2 regions of the Nocardioides sp. NPDC087217 genome follow, and region 2 is predicted to be linked to the other one. Evidence: riboswitches for the same ligand, from Rfam matches in the RefSeq annotation. Region 2 holds a riboswitch; the other holds the start of a gene.
The links. A riboswitch is a leader RNA that binds a small molecule or an ion and turns the genes downstream of it on or off. The one in region 2 is predicted to bind cyclic di-AMP.

Region 1 (8,631 bases), on a different contig from region 2:
CATCACCGGCAAACGCGCCCAACGGCTCGGGGAGCTGCTGCGCGAGGCCAGCCGGAGCCCCTTCGCCGGACCCGACGTCGATCCGGACGGGGGAGTGCCGTCGCTGGACGCTCGGGGCACCCACTGGGTCGAGCCGCTCCTGGTCGTCGAGGTGGAGACCCACGGCACTGCTGTCGCGTCGGCGAGCTACAAGGGCCGGCTGCGGCAGCCGAGCTTCATCGGCATCCGCGAGGACATCGAGCCGAAGGATCTGTGATGGTCGAACGAGAAGAGGTACGCGTCGAGGTCGACGGCCGGGTCCTGACCCTGACCAGCCTCAGCAAGGTGCTCTATCCACGTACGGGCATGACGAAGGGCGAGGTGCTCAACTACTACGCCCAGGTCGCGCCGGCGCTCCTGCCGCAGCTCCAGGACCGTGCCGTGACGAGGATCCGCTGGCCGCACGGCGTCGGCGACATGTCCTTCTTCGAGAAGAACGCACCGGCCGGCACGCCCAGCTGGGTCCGTACGGTCATCGTTCCGACAACGGGATCCCGAACCGCCGACCACAGGGAGGGAACACTCACCTTTCCGATCCTCGACAGCCTCGCCGCCCTCACCTGGGCCGCGAACCTCTCCGCGCTGGAGCTGCACGTCCACCAGTGGACGGTCGGCAGCGACGGCACCCCGGCAGGCGCGAACCGGATCGTGATCGACCTCGACCCCGGTGAGCCGGCCGGTCTGCAGGAGTGCTGCGAGGTCGCGCTGCTGGTGCGCGAGGCGCTGGCCGCCCGTGACCTTGCCGCGACGCCGGTGCTCAGCGGGAGCAAGGGCGTGCACCTGTACGCCGCCCTGCCCGAGCCTGTCGAGCCGGACGTCGCCACGGCGCTGGCCAAGGAGATCGCCGAGGACCTCCAGAAGGCCCACCCGAGCAAGGTGACCGCGACGATGACCAAGAGCCGCAGGTCAGGCAAGGTTTTCCTGGACTGGTCGCAGAACTCGGGATCGAAGACGACGATCTGTCCCTACTCGCTGCGGGGCAAGGGGATCCCCACGGTCGCGGCCCCGGTGACCTGGGACGAGGTCGCCGAAGGGGCCGAGGATCCGCTCGGTATCGACCAGCTCGGACCTAACAATGTGATCACGCGCTTATCTGAAAGGGGGGATCTCTTCACAAGCCCTACGGGGCTGTAACTATTGTTCTCTTCATGTCGAACTCCGTGCTTGTCGTAGAAGACCAAGAGGACATCGCTGCTCCCCTGGTGCGCACGCTCCAGCGTGAGGGCTATGACGTCACCTGGGTCGATTCCGGCAAGAAGGCGCTGGAGTTGCTGGCACCTCCGTACGACGCCGAGCTGGTGCTGCTCGACCTGGGCCTTCCGGACATGGACGGGCTCGAGGTCTGCAAGGCCGCTCGCGACAACGGCTACGAGGGCGGGATCATGATCCTCACCGCCCGTGACGCCGAGATCGACCTGGTCGTCGGGCTCGACGCCGGTGCCGACGACTACCTGGCCAAGCCGTTCGCGCTGGCCGTCCTCCAGGCGCGGGTCCGCGCCCTCCTGCGCCGCTCGGGCCCGGTCGAGCCCGGCGCCGACGACGACGCCCTGCGCATCGACGTGGCCGCCCACCGGGTCTACGCCGGCGAGCGCGAGGTGACCCTGACCGGCAAGGAGTTCGCGCTGCTGGCCGTCCTGGCCGCCTCCCGCGACAAGGTCGTCTCCCGCGACCGGCTGATGGCCGAGGTCTGGGACGAGAACTGGTACGGCTCGACCAAGACGCTCGACGTCACGGTTGGACGCCTGCGCCAGAAGCTCGAGGCGGCCGGTGTGCAGGAGAAGGTCGTCGCCGTCCGCGGCGTCGGTTTCCGTCTCGAAGCAGCGGAGTAAACGCAAGTTCGACACGGTGTCATATGCGTGTTCAGTGCGTGAGATGTTTCACAAACGACGGCAAAGTCACGCGTGAACACGCCGATTGTGCTTCAGATTCGGCCATTCGGGATTGGATCCGTTCCAGATCGCGTGTCACCTTGGATGAGCCGTGCAGAACGCACGACCGGCCCCGGTACACGCCGAATCCTGTCCCTCCGGACGCCGGCCCCTACTACTGAACCCCCTTTACCCTCACACTCAGCAGTACGTATGGGACAGGAGCGGGGGACCCAAGTTCCACGCGACTAACTCGGACGGTCGCTTGGGGTGAAGCCATCGCAACGATGGCCGGGCAACCTTCTAGCCCGAACCCGACAGCTCACCTCGCAGGCGTGGGAAGGAACTCACGCATGTCCAAGTCCGTATCTCATCCTGCCCATCGAGGCGCGCCCCGCCCGTTCCGGTCGCCGAACGTCTCGATCGCCCGGACGATCGCAGGATCCGTCAGTGGCCACGGCAAGCTCGTCGGCCGCATCACCCTCGCCAGCGGCATCGCCGCCGGTGCCCTGGTGGCAGTCCCCGCCGCCAACGCCGCGCCGGCCTCCCACGAGACCACCTCCGTCGAGTCGACCGTCGAGCCGGCCAAGGTGGTGGAGGCTCCGACTCTGGAGGCCTCGGCCACCCCCACGGCGATGCTCACCGACATCAAGCAGCTCGAGAGGGCTGTCGAGGTGCAGGAGCGCAAGGCCGAGGCAGCCCGCAAGGCCGCCGAGGCGAAGCGCAAGGCAGCGATCGCCGCCAAGAAGGCCGCGGAGGCGAAGAAGAAGGCCGAGGCTGAGGCGAAGGCCTTCGCCGCGAGCCAGGAGGGCAAGATCGAGCGGGCGATCAGCGTCGCCTCGGAGCAGATCGGCGACCCGTACGTCTGGGGTGCCACCGGTCCGAGCTCGTTCGACTGCTCCGGCCTGACGCAGTACGCCTTCAGCGCCGCCGGCATCGAGCTTCCCCGGGTCTCGCGGGACCAGGCCGCTGCACTGCCGACGATCCCGAACGACCAGATCCAGCGCGGAGACCTGATGTTCTGGGGCAGCCCCGTCTACCACGTGGGTATCTTCCTGCGCTGGGAGAATGGTCAGGCGATCATGCTGCACGCCCCCAAGCCGGGCGCCTCCGTTCGTGAAGAGGCTGCCTGGGACGGCTGGTTCGCCGGCTCGACCCACCAGGCCTGAGGCTTCTCGGGACCCATATATCCCCCTGGCGCTCGCCCTCCGGTTCCCCCACCGGAGGGCGAGCGCATATTTGCGGGGTCGGCGAATCGAGCGGCGCACCACGCGTCAAGTAACCTGTAAGACGTGGCAGGCCCCGAATTCGACACCGAGATCAAGCAGCTCCAGGCAACGATGCAGACCATCGGCCAGGTGCTGGACCTGGACGCGATGCGCAAGGAGATCGCCGACCTCGGCGAGCAGGTCGCCGCGCCCGACCTCTGGGACGATCAGGACAACGCCACCCGCGTCACCGGACGCCTCTCCCTGCTGCAGGGCGAGCTCAACAAGTTCACCGAGCTCCGCACCCGCATCGAGGACCTCGGCCTGATGGTCGAGATGGCCCAGGAGGAGGGCGACGCGGACTCGCTCGCCGAGTCCGAGGCCGAGCTGGGCCGGGTGAAGAAGGCCGTCGAGAGCCTGGAGATCCGCACCCTGCTCTCGGGGGAGTACGACTCCCGCGAGGCCCTGGTGACGATCCGCTCCGGCGCCGGTGGCGTCGACGCCGCCGACTTCGCCGAGATGCTGATGCGGATGTACGTCCGCTGGGCCGAGCGCAACAAGTACCCGGTCGAGGTCTTCGACACCTCCTACGCCGAGGAGGCCGGGCTCAAGTCCGCCACCTTCGCGATCCACGCCCCCTACGCCTACGGCACCCTCTCCGTCGAGGCCGGCACCCACCGCCTGGTGCGGATCAGCCCCTTCGACAACCAGGGCCGTCGCCAGACCTCCTTCGCCGCGGTCGAGGTCGTGCCCGTGCTGGAGCAGACCGACGAGATCGAGCTCGACGAGAACGAGATCAAGGTCGACGTCTACCGCTCCTCGGGGCCGGGTGGCCAGTCGGTCAACACCACCGACTCCGCGGTCCGGCTGACCCACATCCCGACAGGCACCGTGGTCTCCTGCCAGAACGAGAAGTCGCAGCTGCAGAACAAGGCCGCCGCGATGATCGTCCTCAAGGCCAAGCTCCTCGCGCTGAAGAAGGCCGAGGAGGAGGCCCATCTCAAGGATCTCAAGGGTGACGTCGCCGCCTCGTGGGGCGACCAGATGCGCAACTACGTGCTCAACCCCTACCAGATCGTCAAGGACCTGCGTACGACCTACGAGACGGGCAACCCGCAGGCTGTCTTCGATGGCGACATCGACGGGTTCCTCGAGGCCGGCATCCGGTGGCGCCGCGGCGCCGAGAAGGCCGAACAGAACTGACCCGATGGTTGCGCTGACGCGCACCAGGCTTCCACTCCCGGGCCGCGGCGCGGCGTACGTCTATGACGCCTACGGCCCTGAGGACGGGGTGCCGATGGTGCTGTTGCACGAGCTCGGTGGCAGTGCGAAACGGTGGCAGGGTGTGGTGCCGCCGTTCGCGGACGCCCACCGGGTGCATGCCTTCGACATGCGTGGACACGGGGACTCGGACTGGGCCTCGGAGTACTCCCACCGGCTCATCGCCGACGACGTCATCGTGGCGATGGACGCGCTCGGGATCTCGGGCGCCGTGGTCGTCGGGCACTCGACCGGCGGCAACGTCGCCCTCCTGGTCGCGATGCACCGGCCCGACCTGGTCTCCCGGCTGATCATCGAGGACGTGGTGCCACCCGCGCCGCGCCAGCGCAGGTCGCCCGGGCGCCCGGCACGGCCGATGCCCCACGACTGGGAGTGCATCGCGTCTCTGCTGGTCGAGGCGACGATGTACGACGCGTGGATGTGGGAACAGCTCGAGCTGCTGCCCATGCCGACCCTGCTCGTGGCCGGTGGCGGCAACAGCCACATCCCGCAGTCGGACCTGGAGAAGGTCGCCCAGCGGATCCCGCAGGCGGACCTCGTCCACTTCGACGTCGGTCACTTCGTGCACCGCAACCAGCCCGCCGAGTTCGCCGACACCGTCCTGGCCTGGCTCGCGTCGCGGTCCTGAATCTGAGGCGTCCCGCGTCGCGGGTGGGATCCCCATCCCTAAGGACCCCACCCGCTCTCGCCAGCCGGCTCTGCTCTGACTCAGTGCCCGCGGCGGCGCGCGCCGCCCGGTGAGGTGCCTACCCGGCCCGAGCGACTAAGTCGATTAAAGCACTCGACTTTGGGTTGGTGCAAACGACGCGCCGGGACCGGGTCTCGATCGAGAACCTCAGGCGTCAGCGGCGGCCGCGGTGAGGGTCACCAGGCACCAGCGGGAGGCGCGCTTCTGAACCGTCGCGGGCGCCTCGCCGGCCTTGCCGGTGAGCTCGCAGGAGAGCCAGGCGTCGCCGAAGAGGCCGCGGTGGACCACCTTCGTCTGCTTCTTCGCGTCGGTGCAGGTGAGGGCGACCGACGGCTTCCCGTACGCAGGGGTCGACGCGGCCTTGCAGCCCTTGGGCACGCTCTTGGTCATCTGCGTGGCCCAGTCCAGGGTGACCGGCGGTGCGAAGACCCAGGCCCGGGCCGAGGTGGCCGAGCCTTCCGGCCCGGTCCAGATGCAGCCGTACTCCTGCGCGACGTCGTTGACCTCACCCGAGATGGCGGTCTGGTCGCCGTCGCCGTAGGCCTTCTTCTCGGCGGCGGCGCCGCCGAGGGCCTCGGTCGCGTCCTCGGTCGGGACGCGGTCGCAGAACGCGCCGCGGCGTACCTGCATCGTGGTGGTGTCCGCGGTGCTGAGATCGCCCTTCACCTCGGCGACCTCGGGCTCGTCGTCTTTCAGGGTGAGTACGCCGACCCCGACCGCGATCACGGTGAGGACTACGGCACCGATGAGGATCCGGACTGTAGAGCGCACGCCGTCAGAGTACAGGGGCAGGTATCTCAGAGCCGAAGTGCTGAGCCCACCACCGTTGCACTACCCTCGGTGCGGTGATCCGCTTCGAGAAGGTCAGCAAGGCCTACCCAGGGCAGGCGCGCCCCGCCCTCAACAGCCTTTCGATCGACATCCAGAAGGGGGAGTTCGTCTTCCTCGTGGGCCAATCCGGCTCGGGGAAGTCGACGGCGCTCAAGCTGATGCTGCGCGAGCAGCGCCCGACCACCGGCCGGGTCTACGTCGCCGGCAAGGAGATCAACCGGCTCGCCGGCTGGAAGGTGCCGCGGCTGCGCCGCCAGGTCGGCACGATCTTCCAGGACTTCCGCCTCCTGGCCAACAAGAACGTCGCCGAGAACGTCGCCTTCGCGATGCAGGTGACCGGTCACTCCAACCGCGAGATCCGGGAGCGCGTCCCGGAGACGCTCGAGCTGGTCGGCCTCGACGGCAAGGGCGACCGGATGCCCGACGAGCTCTCCGGTGGTGAGCAGCAGCGTGTGGCCGTCGCCCGCGCGTTCATCAACCGGCCGATGATCCTGATCGCCGACGAGCCGACCGGAAACCTCGACCCCGGCAACACCGTCGGCATCATGCGCCTGCTCGACCGCATCAACCGGTCCGGCACCACGATCGTGATGGCGACCCACGACGTCCAGATGGTCGACCAGATGCGCAAGCGCGTCATCGAGCTCGAGCACGGCCACCTCGTACGCGACCAGGTCCAGGGCGGCTACGGTGCCCAATTCTGAGGCGCCAGTTCTGAGGCTTCAGCTCTGAGCTGACCCTGATTCTCGACCAGGTCCCACAACCCAGAAAAGGTTCCTCGACCCGCCATGCAGCTGCGCTATGTATTCACCGAGCTTCGCCAGGGGCTACGCCGCAACCTGTCGATGCACGTCGCGGTGGCCCTGACCCTGCTTGTCTCGCTCACCCTCGCCGGCGTCGGCCTGCTGCTGCGTGAGCAGGCCCAGCTGACCGAGGAGGTCTGGGGCGACGAGCTGCAGATCACCTTCTACATGTGCAACGGCGCCAACGACCGCAACCCGCAGTGCGCGGGGGCCGTCGACGACAGCCAGAAGAAGGTCATCACCGACGCCCTCGAGGACAACAGGTACGTCGACAAGATCGAGGAGGAGAGCCAGGAGCAGGCCTACGAGCGGCTGCAGGCTCTCGACGTCGAAGGCGTCAGCGGTCCCGACCCGGTGGTCAAGTCCAGCGACATGTGGGAGTCCTACTGGGTCACGATGACCGACCCGCACCATTCCGCGGAGATCATCGAGGCGGTCGCCGGCCTGGACGGCATCGACCACGTCGGTGACGTCCACGAGGTCACCGGGCCCATCCTCGCCGCCGTCGACGGGCTGCAGAGCGCGGCGCTGGTCGGCGCGATCGTGCTGGTCATCGCGGCGCTGCTGCTGGTCGCCAACACCATCCGGCTGGCGGCCTTCGCCCGCCGTCGTGAGATCGGGATCATGCGACTTGTCGGTGCCTCGACCCTCTACATCGCGCTGCCGTTCCTCCTGGAGTCGCTCGTGGTGGCCCTGGTCGGGATCGGACTGTCCGGGATCGCGCTGGCCGCGGTGATGTACTTCGGCGTCGAGCAGCGGCTCTCGTCCACCGCGGTGACCCAGTGGGTCGGCTGGGAGGAGTTCTTCAGCTCCTTCGCGATCGTCGCGATGCTCGGCATCCTGCTCACGCTCGTCCCGACACTCCTGCTCACCCGCAAATACATCAAGGTCTGACCCGGATCCCCTACCGTCGAGCCGTGCACGTCTTCCCCCGTGCCGGTTCGCTCGCCGCTGTGCTCAGTTGCGCCGTGGTGGCTGCCGTGCTGCTCTCGCCCACCCTTCCCTCCTCCGCCGACGAGAAGGACCGCCTCGAGCAGGAGCAGCGCGAGGTCCAGCAGGACCAGAAGGCCGCCGCCGAGGATCTCGAGCACTCCAGCGCCGGCCTGCGCAAGGCGTCGGCGACGTACGCCGCGGCCCGGAAGAAGCTCGACCAGGCCCAGACCCGCCTCGATGAACTCAACGCCAAGCTGGTCGAGGTGCAGGCCGCGCACACCAAGCTCGAGGCCGAGCTCGCTGAGCAGAAGCTGCTGCTCGCCGAGGCGAAGCGGGAGCTCGCCGAGGGCCAGGCCGAGGTGAAGGTTCAGCGCGAGGAGATGCGCGACGCGATCCTGACCCGGTTCACCGGGGGAGACCCGCGGCTCGCCCAGGCGGCGGCCCTGCTCTCCGGAGGCTCCCTCGAGGACTTGATGCGGCAGCAGACGTACGTCGACGCGGCTTCCGCGGGGCAGGACGCCACCCTCCAGCGGATGGAGGCGACCGAGACGATGCTCGTCGTCCGCGAGGGCGAGGTGCAGGAGGCGACCGACGCCATCGCGGCCAAGGAGAAGGAGGCCCGGCAGCTGGTCGCCGAGGTCGACTCGCTCCGGGACCAGGCCGCCGCGGCCCACGCCGAGATGTCCACGCTCGCCGACCAGGCGGCCACCGCGAAGCAGTCGGCCGAGGCGGCCCGGGAGGCGGACGCCGCCGAGTTGCGCAAGCTCGAGGCCGAGGAGTCGGCGCTGCGTACGAAGATCCGGTCGCTCGCCTCGGCGAGCTCCGGCTCCGACCGCAACGTCGGGTCGGTCGGCGGGCTCTTCGGACCGCCGGTGACCGACACCTACGTCACCTCGCCCTACGGCATCCGCAAGCACCCGATCTACGGCTACGTCTCGCTGCACAACGGCACCGACTTCTCCGCGCCCTGTGGCCGCCCG
Region 2 (8,631 bases):
AGCGGCATCGAGGGGGCGGCGTCCGGCAACGAGGACCGTCCCTGGGCGCGCTGGTTCGGTCGCTCGGGCTCGTTGCAGGTCGAGCCGGCCGAGGCCGGCGAGCAGGCCAGGACGCTGCTGAGCGAGGACGGACAGACCGCGGCGCTGCGGTTCAACGAACGTGTGCTCGACACGCTGACCGGCGATCTGGCCGGCCTGGTCGAGTACGTCACCGTCCTCGACGGCGCCCAGGCCGACGAGGTCCTCAACACCCAGAAGCTGATCGACAACGCCTTCGCCAGGGTCTCCGCCCAAGGCGTCGACCGGTTCGTGGCCTGGCTCGCAGAGTTGCGTACGCAGGGCCATCCGGCGATCGCGGTCCAGGCGCTGCACGCCTACGGCCGACTCGCGGACGGCGATCTGGCCGCCCTGGCGACCTCGCTGGAGTCCGCCGCGGACCCCGTGATCCTGATCGCGGCCGCCGCCCTGCACCGCCCGCCCGAGGACGCCGCCCGGCTCGCGATCGAGAACGAGCACGATACCTCCATCGCCCACGCCGTCATCCACGACGTGCTCCGTCAGCGGACCGTCCCCGACATCGCCCGGTTCCTCCGGGCGCTGCACCTGCTCGGGGCGCCGGACCTGGTCAACGACACGGTGAAGCAGTTCGCGGCCCCTGCCAGCGGTCGCTCGAACCTCGACAAGGCCCTCCTCTACGTCGCGCTGTACGCCAGCCCGAGGCTGCGTGAGATCGCCCTGGACCTGCTCTGGCGCACCCTCGGCGCGATCGGCGACCTCGGCCGGGCGCCGGGTCCCGCCCAGCAGCAGGATCTCGTCGCGGCGTTCTGGGAGCTGTGTCCGGGCGGACGCGTGCTCGAGGACTGGTTCAAGCTGCGCCTCGACGGCAGCGAGAACTCCGAGGAGGCGCGCGAGCACGTGGTGCTGCTGCTGCGGGGCAGCCGGGGACCCGGCCGCGACAGCCTCCTGGCAGCCATGGCCGGGGACGCGACGCCGATGAACCTCAAACGCATCTGCGAGACCCTCATGGAGGAGGGCGACGAGGCCCAGGCGGCGATGCTCGTCCGTGCGATCGCCCACAGCGGCCACATCGAGCGGCTCGGCGACTTCCTCGACCGGTGGTCGTGGGCGCAGCCGTCCGCCGACACCACGCGGAAGCTTCTCCACTGGGTGCTCACCCCGGAGGGCGCGGACCGCGCGCCGATGGGATCCGCCGTCGTGGAGGGTGTCGCCGGATATCTGGCCGACGGGCACGGCAGGACGCTGGGGGAGGACCTTCGCCGGCAGGCCGCGACCCTGGTCAGGCTCCGCCCGGCCGAGGAGATCGTGGGTCTGCTCGGCCACGTACCCTCCCGGGTCGGGAGGCGGGGCCGCTCGGCCGTCGCCGCCGACGTCGGCTGGAGGCTGGCCGAGGACCTGCTCGTCTACCCGGCGCCGACCGAGGAGACGTACGTCGCCTGGTACGCCGAGTGCCTCGCCGCCCTCGAGGCGGCCGGCTTCGCCGACGCGGTGCGTACGTCCTGGCACCATCTCGCCGACGAGGCGATCAACCGCCGTGGCGCCGGGCCGACGATCGCCGAGACCGCCCACCAGCTCCGGCGCAAGGAGCTCGCCGGCACGGCCGACCGGCTGCTGATCCGCTATCTCGACCAGGCGCAGAGCGTCACCCCCACCGACATCGTCGGCATCACCACGCGGCTGCGCCTGCACCGCTATCCGGAGGCGAGTCGCGCCGGGGTCCTGCGCCGCTCGGTGGGGCGGTGGCAGGACCGGGCCCGGGTCGATGCCGTCGTGGAGGCCCTGGTCGCGGCCGGCCAGGAGGAGGAGGCCGAGTGGGTCAGGTCCGGGTCGTCGTGAGCCGGGTCTGCCTGAGGTAGCGGCGCCCGGCACCGACGAGGAGGACGAACGCGCCCGAGGCGACGATCATCACCAGGGCGCGCAGGCTCCACACGCTCCACACGGAGTCGTCGTCGATCCGGTGGCGCACGGCGCTCAGCAGCGTCAGCGCGACCAGGTACAGCGCGAGCACGACGAACGGACGGTTCGCCGGGTCGCGTGAGACCAGGCGCGCGCCGTGGTTCTTCGCGTCGTACCAGCCCAGGCCGGGGACCCGGAGGTGATGGAGCCAGGGGAGCACGAGCAGGACGAGCGATCCCCAGCCGATCACCGCGACGCCCTTCCACACCCGGTCCCACGCGGACTCGTTGACGACCAGCGCGATGACGACGAAGGCCGCGTACGCCGCGAACGGGAGGAGCCGCTGGGCACCCGTCCCGAGCAGGTCGGAGCGCACGGCCAGGACGACGCAGGTGACCGCGTACAGGATCAGGATCGGGATGGTGTTGAGCACGGCCAGGGTCTGCCAGTCGCCGCCCACCGCGACCAGGACGACCAGCGCGAGCGCCAGGTTCACGAGCAGGATCAGCCAGAAGGAGTCGCCGGTGCGGCCGGGGAGCCGTGATGCCCGCGGCTCGTGCAGGCCGCTGGGGACGTACCTCTCCGCGCTCAGTGCGTAGACCTCGCGACTGAGGGCGTAGGTGAACACGATGCCGGACCCGATCGGGGCCAGGATCGCGGCGATCCGGACCAGCACGACCAGCCAGTCGAGCGGCGCCCCGGCCAGCGTGGCCGCGTCGGTCAGGCGTGCGTAGGAGGTGCCGTGCTCGGCCCCGGAGCCGGCCATGTGCTCGGCGTAGACCAGCTGGAGGGAGGAGTAGAGCAGGAATGAGCCGACGACCGTGCCGTAGACCGCCCAGCGCACCCGCCTGGCCGCCTCGCGACGGCCACCACGGACCTCGCCGGTCACGTCCAGGGGAGCCTGGAAGCCGATGTAGGCGTAGATCACGCCGCTGGTGATCAGCGCGCTGAGCACGCCGGTCGTGGTGGGCCCGGCCGCGGCTCCCGGAGCCGTCGGCCGGCCCGGGGCCGCGAGCGCCAGGAACACCACGAAGATCACCGGGATGGCGATCTTGAGCAGCGTCAGGGCCGCGTTCGTACGCAGGACGAGCCGTCGGGGCAGCAGGACGAAGGCGATGATCGCGGCGGTCACCAGCACCGCCAGGGTCGATCCGATCCCGGTGAGCCCGCCGTCGCCGGCCAGGGCGGGGACGATCTCGGCCAGCCCGTTGACGGCCGCGGCCGCCTGGGCGGCCGGGTTGATGGCGTACGAGATCCACAGCGACGCGGCGAGGATGATCACCACCAGCGGCCCGAAGGCGTCGTGTGGATGGAACAGCAGCCCGCCGGTGCGCTGGGAGATGAGCCCGAACTCGACCATCACGACCGCGATGGTGAGCATGAGCAGGCCGCCGGCGGCCCAGCCGAGGAGCGCGGCCTCGCCCAGGCTCTCGTGGAGGGTGGGAACGGCCAGGAGCCAGCCCGATCCGATCACGCCGCCCGCGGCGAGACCGACGACCTCGACGAGGCTCAGCTTGTCGGCCTGATCGGCGGGTCGCTCGTCCCTCTCGTCCTTCGCGGGCTCATCGGTGGCCACTGGCGTGACGGGCGTGACCGGCGCGACGGGCTCGGTGGGTTGCGGAGCGGGAGCGGCGGGGACCTGCGCGCGTCGCATCGCCTCGAACGCGATCGCGGTCATCAGGCCCCCGATGGCCGCGACCCAGAAGCTCGACTCGTGCAGCAGCTCGCGGAATCCCGGCGACTTGAGGGCATTGAGCTGGACGCTGCCGTAGATGGACATCACGAATCCCGCGGCGCACAGGATCATCCTGGCGATCGCGCTGAGGGTGTGCCGCACGCGCTGGTCTCCCACTCCCGATGATTCGAACGTCGGGAGAACCTATCGAATCAGGGCGGTGTGGCGCAGGAAGCCTGCTGGATCAACCAAGCAGGGGCGAGAGCGAGGAGAGCGGGACGGTGCGGGCGCCGGCGCGGCGTACGTCCTTGACGACCTCGGCGTCGTCGGTGGCGACCAGGATGACGCGGCCGGCGGGTTCGGCGTCGACGAGGTCACGGATGACGTCGTCGGCGATGACGCCCTCGGGGGAGAAGAGGACCTTGACGCCGCGAGGAGGCACCGCGGTGGGGCGTACGGATGCGGAGTGGGCGTCGAAGACGACGGTCGTCTCGGCACCGGTGCGGGCGGCGATCGGCGCGATCGCCCGCAGCAGCCGCAGCCGCTGGGCATCGAGCGCCGAGTCGGGCCACAGCGCCTTGGAGACGTTGTAGCCGTCGACGATCAGCCGGACCCGCGGCATCGCGAGGAACTGCTCGAGGTGGGCGCTGCTGGTGACCCCGGCACCGGCGGCGGCGTCAGCCGAGGCCAGCTCGGCCTCCACCCGCTCGCCCGGGGTGCCGGTGACCGGCGGCAGCGCCAGCTCGCGACGCAGGCCCCCGGCGGCGTCGAGCAGTGTGTCGAGCAGGAACCGGGCGCGCAGCGAGGCGTCCTCGCGGTCCGTCTTGGACGTACGCCGCTCGGCAGCGGCCTCGCGTTCCAGCTTGTCGATCTGGCTGCGGAGCTGTCGCAGCTGGCGGTCACGTGCGGCGAGCTCGTCCTCGGCGCGGGCGAGCGCCGTGCGGGCCTCGGTCAGGGCCTCGTCCAGGCCGGTGCCGGCCTCGCGCGCGGCAGCCCGGGCCTCGCCGAGCTTGCGTCGCAGGGCGGTGTTGTCGGCCTTGAGGTCGTCGAGGCGGGCCTTGCGGTCGGCACGCACCTCGCGGAGCTCGTCCTCGGCCGCGGCGAGCTTGCCGCGCAGCCGGGCCACCTCGGCGTCGACCACCGGCACCGCGGCGGCCTCCAGCCGGTCCAGAGCCTCCTTGAGCGAGACCTCCCAGCCGTCGGGGCGGATGAGCCAGACGACCGCGGCCGCCTCGGCCGGATCCTCGGGGAGGACCACGTCGTCGGCGGAGCCCTCGGAGACGTACGCCGGTCGCAGCTGGCTGCCGACCTTCTCCCGGACCTCGTCGTCGCTCTCGAGCACCGAGGCGATCATCGCGCCGCCGGCCTTGGCCCGCCGGGCGGGCGCGAAGTCGGCGATCCGCTTGAGCGCGGGCGGCAGGCGCACCACGTCGGGAAGCACCCCGGCCGTGAGCGCGACGATGCGCCCCCGGACCGTGTCGGGGAGCGTCGCGTACGCGGAGACCTCCATGTTCCAAGTGTAGGGACCCGGTCCGCGATCGCCGCCTCGAATACCGTGCTGCGATGGTGGTGACACGCCGGACGCAACCGGACGAAAGCAAAAATGTCGGTGCTCGGTGAGACCGTCACTCACATGACGACGAGAATCGACTGTGACACCTGCCTCGTGCGCGGTTTGGCGTGCCACGACTGCGTGGTCACCGTGCTTCTGGGGCCACCGCCGGAGCTGACCATCGAGGACGACGAGCGCCGGGCGCTCGACGTGCTGGCCGAAGGTGGACTGGTCCCGCCGCTGCGCATGGTGGAAGGGATGTAGCCGAACTTTTGGGCGTGGGTGGTTGGCAGGTGGGGGATGCCGTCGGCTAGTGTGCGCAGGAACTTGGCGCTCGTGGAAGTGGGTCAACCGGCCCACGCGAGTGTCGCGCTTAGTCCAGGCCCGCTTCGGGGCGGGCCAGGAGCCGGGGAACCACACCGGTCGTACGCCGCGAACACGGAGTGCGATCACCTGGGGTGCATCCGCCGCAAGGGCGATCTGGGAGACCAGATCGAGGAGCGGTGGTAAGGCAGGTCGTGCCTGAACCCGTCAGCTCACCCGGTAGGCGTCAACGACTACACACAAGGAGACCGTCCGCTCGTGACACGCGACCGGAAGCGACTCATTGCCGGAGCAGCCGGCATCGCCGCCATCGGAGTCGCCGGGATCATTCCCGCAGCGACCCCCGCCCAGGCAGACCCTGACATCGACGACGTTCGCAAGAAGGTCGACAAGCTCTACACCCAGGCCGAGGCGGCCAACGAGGACTACAGCAACGCCAAGCTGCGGCTGCAGGACCTCAAGGACCAGCTCGAGGACCTCAACTCCGACGAGAAGCGTCAGAGCAAGGAGCTCGACAAGATCCGCGCCGAGCTCCGTGACTCCGTGCTGCGGCAGTTCGAGGGCTCCGACGTCTCTGCCGTCGGCCAGGTGATCACCTCCGAGGACCCGCAGGAGTTCCTCGCCGGTCTCTCCACCGTCTCGTCCTACAACGCGCTGCAGGCCGACCTGCTCGCTCGGTACAACACCGAGGCGGAGGCCCTCCAGGTTCGCCGCGAGGCCACCGAGGACGCCAAGTCCCAGGTGGCCAAGATCAAGACGACCATGCAGCAGAAGAAGAGCGAGATCGACAAGAAGTACGAGGCGGCCCAGGCCGAGCTCGACGAGCTGGAGGCCGATGAGCTGGAGGAGTTCCAGTCCACCGACACCAGCATCCCCTCCAACCTGCCGCCGCCCTCGGGTCGCGCCAAGGTGGCCGTCGACTACGCCCTCGCCCAGGTCGGCGACGCCTACGTCTACGGCGCCACCGGCACCGAGTCGTGGGACTGCTCCGGCCTCACCATGGGTGCCTGGGGCCAGGCCGGCGTCTCGCTCCCGCACTCCTCCTCGGCGCAGTACAGCAGCGGACCCCAGGTCTCGCGCGACCAGCTCGCCCCTGGCGACCTGGTCTTCTACTACAGCCCGATCAGCCACGTCGGCATCTACATCGGCAACGGCATGATCGTGCACGCGTCCAACCCGAGCACCGGTGTGAAGGTCTCCCCGATGGACGAGATGCCCTACACGGGCGCCGTCCGCCCGGGCTGAGTTGACCCAGCACCCCGAAGAGGCCGATCGTTCGCAGGTGCGAACGGTCGGCTCTCTTCTTTCTCGCCCGGCCCTGATCGGGGCCGCGCTGGTCCTGGTGATGCTGCTCGCCGGGTTCGTCGGCTGGCGGCTCACCGGCGGGGGCGAGTACGTCGCCCCGACCCCGAGCAGCGCGCCGGTCGTGCGCGCCGACACCGGAGGTGCCCGGGCCTCGCTGGATGCCCTGGTCGACGGCGTACGCGACGGGGCGGAGCCCGAGGGAGAGGACGCCGCCTCGGTGGCGGTGCGCAACGCCCGTGCCATCGGCCTCGGGGACGTCACCGCGAGGTACGTCGCCGAGTCGGGCAACGTGGAGCCGGACGGCTCCTGGACGGCCGACGTCGAGATGTCGTGGCGCAGCCCCGGCGATCCGGCGCTGACCGAGGAGCTGAAGGTCGGCTTCGACGCCGAGGGTGCGATCACCGGTTTCTCGGCGGCCCAGGGCACGCGGCTGCCGCTGTGGCTCAGCGGCCCGGTCGAGGTGCGCCGCACCGGCTCCACCCTCGTGGTCGCCCAGGCCTCGGCCGAGGTCGCCGACCGCTACGCAGAGCTGGCCACCGCTGCTGTCGCCGGGGTCCGCAAGGTGATCCCCTGGAAGGACCCGCGCCTGGTCCTCGAGGTGCCCGCGAACGGCCTCGACTCCGCGCTCGGCGCGCAGCCGGGGACCTACGCCGCCGTCGCGGCGGTGACCGCGACCGTCGACGGGTCCACGAAGGCCGGGACCCCGCTGCACGTGTGGGTCAACCAGGGTGTCATCGGCGACCTCGACGCCCCCGGCGCCCAGATCGTCATCACCCATGAGGCCACCCACGCGGCCACCGACGCCGCGACCAACACCCGCCGGCCGATGTGGCTGGTCGAGGGCTTCGCCGACTACGTCGCGCTCCGCGACACCAAGCTGCCGCTGTCCGAGACCGCCGGCCAGATCCTCGCTCAGGTCCGCGAGAACGGCGCCCCCGACCACCTCCCGGGCAAGGCCGAGTTCAACACCCGCTCGGAGCACTTCGGCGCCGAGTACGAAGCCGCCTGGCTCGCCTGCGAGGTGCTCGCCGAGGCCGGTGGCGAGCAGGCCCTGGTCGACCTCTACGAGGAGACCGGTCGCGGCATCGGCCTGGAGAAGGCGCTGCAGGCCGGCTTCGGCTTCGGGGAGGACGAGCTGACCGCCCGCTGGCGGACCCATCTGTCACACTCGGCTCGATGAGTGGGGCGGAAGTGAGTGCGACGCGACGTACGTCCTGGGTGGTTCTCGTCCTCGGGGCGGTGGCGTTCGTGGTGCTCGCCTGGGCGTTGATCCCGTGGCATCCCTACCCGGGCGGCGCGCTCGACCTGCCCGACGAGCGTGACGTGTTCACGCCCGAGGAGCTCGAGCGGATGCTGGCCTACTCCGGCACCGCCCGCTGGATCAGCCGGGCCTCGCTCCTCGTCTCTCTGATCGTCGCCTGCGTGCTCGGGTTCACCTCGCTCGGCCGGCGTCTGGTGGCGCGGCTGCCTGGACCATGGCTGCTCCGGGTGGTGCTGGCGGTCGCCGCGGTCACGTTCCTCGGCTGGATCGCGACGCTGCCGTTCGGAGTGGCCATCCACCGGCTGCAGATGCGCTACGGGCTCTCCCGGCAGGCGTGGGGACCCTGGCTGGGCGACTCGCTGCTGAACCAGGTCGTCGGCATCGTGACCACCTCCGTGGCACTGCTCGCCCTCTTCGCCTGCATCCGCCTCGGCCGGCGTTGGTGGCCCGCGGTCGCCGCCGCCCTGGTCGCTGCTCTGGTGGTGGTCGGCTCGTTCATCTATCCGGTCGTCATCGAGCCGCTGTTCAACGACTTCGAGTCGCTGCCGCGCGGCCAGTTCCGGACCGAGGTGATGGCGATCGCCGAGCGTGAGGGCGTCG

Region 1: another riboswitch for cyclic di-AMP. It lies ahead of ACIO3S_RS01380 (C40 family peptidase); the one in region 2 lies ahead of ACIO3S_RS23305 (NlpC/P60 family protein).

Annotation. Positions count from the first base shown of each region.
Region 1 is NZ_JBIUZB010000001.1:260,645-269,275, reverse strand. It holds gene ACIO3S_RS01395 (DNA ligase) at 1-256, shown strand, start outside; gene ligD (non-homologous end-joining DNA ligase) at 256-1,173, shown strand; gene ACIO3S_RS01385 (response regulator transcription factor) at 1,188-1,868, shown strand; cyclic di-AMP (ydaO/yuaA leader) riboswitch at 2,082-2,255, shown strand; gene ACIO3S_RS01380 (C40 family peptidase) at 2,261-3,076, shown strand; gene prfB (peptide chain release factor 2) at 3,200-4,318, shown strand; gene ACIO3S_RS01370 (alpha/beta fold hydrolase) at 4,323-5,024, shown strand; gene ACIO3S_RS01365 (hypothetical protein) at 5,232-5,855, opposite strand; gene ftsE (cell division ATP-binding protein FtsE) at 5,930-6,619, shown strand; gene ftsX (permease-like cell division protein FtsX) at 6,704-7,612, shown strand; gene ACIO3S_RS01350 (murein hydrolase activator EnvC family protein) at 7,636-8,631, shown strand, end outside.
Region 2 is NZ_JBIUZB010000006.1:86,121-94,751, forward strand. It holds gene ACIO3S_RS23285 (hypothetical protein) at 1-1,854, shown strand, start outside; gene ACIO3S_RS23290 (APC family permease) at 1,835-3,751, opposite strand; gene ACIO3S_RS23295 (NYN domain-containing protein) at 3,834-5,099, opposite strand; gene ACIO3S_RS23300 (hypothetical protein) at 5,223-5,405, shown strand; cyclic di-AMP (ydaO/yuaA leader) riboswitch at 5,502-5,706, shown strand; gene ACIO3S_RS23305 (NlpC/P60 family protein) at 5,724-6,710, shown strand; gene ACIO3S_RS23310 (hypothetical protein) at 6,748-7,950, shown strand; gene ACIO3S_RS23315 (M48 family metallopeptidase) at 7,947-8,631, shown strand, end outside.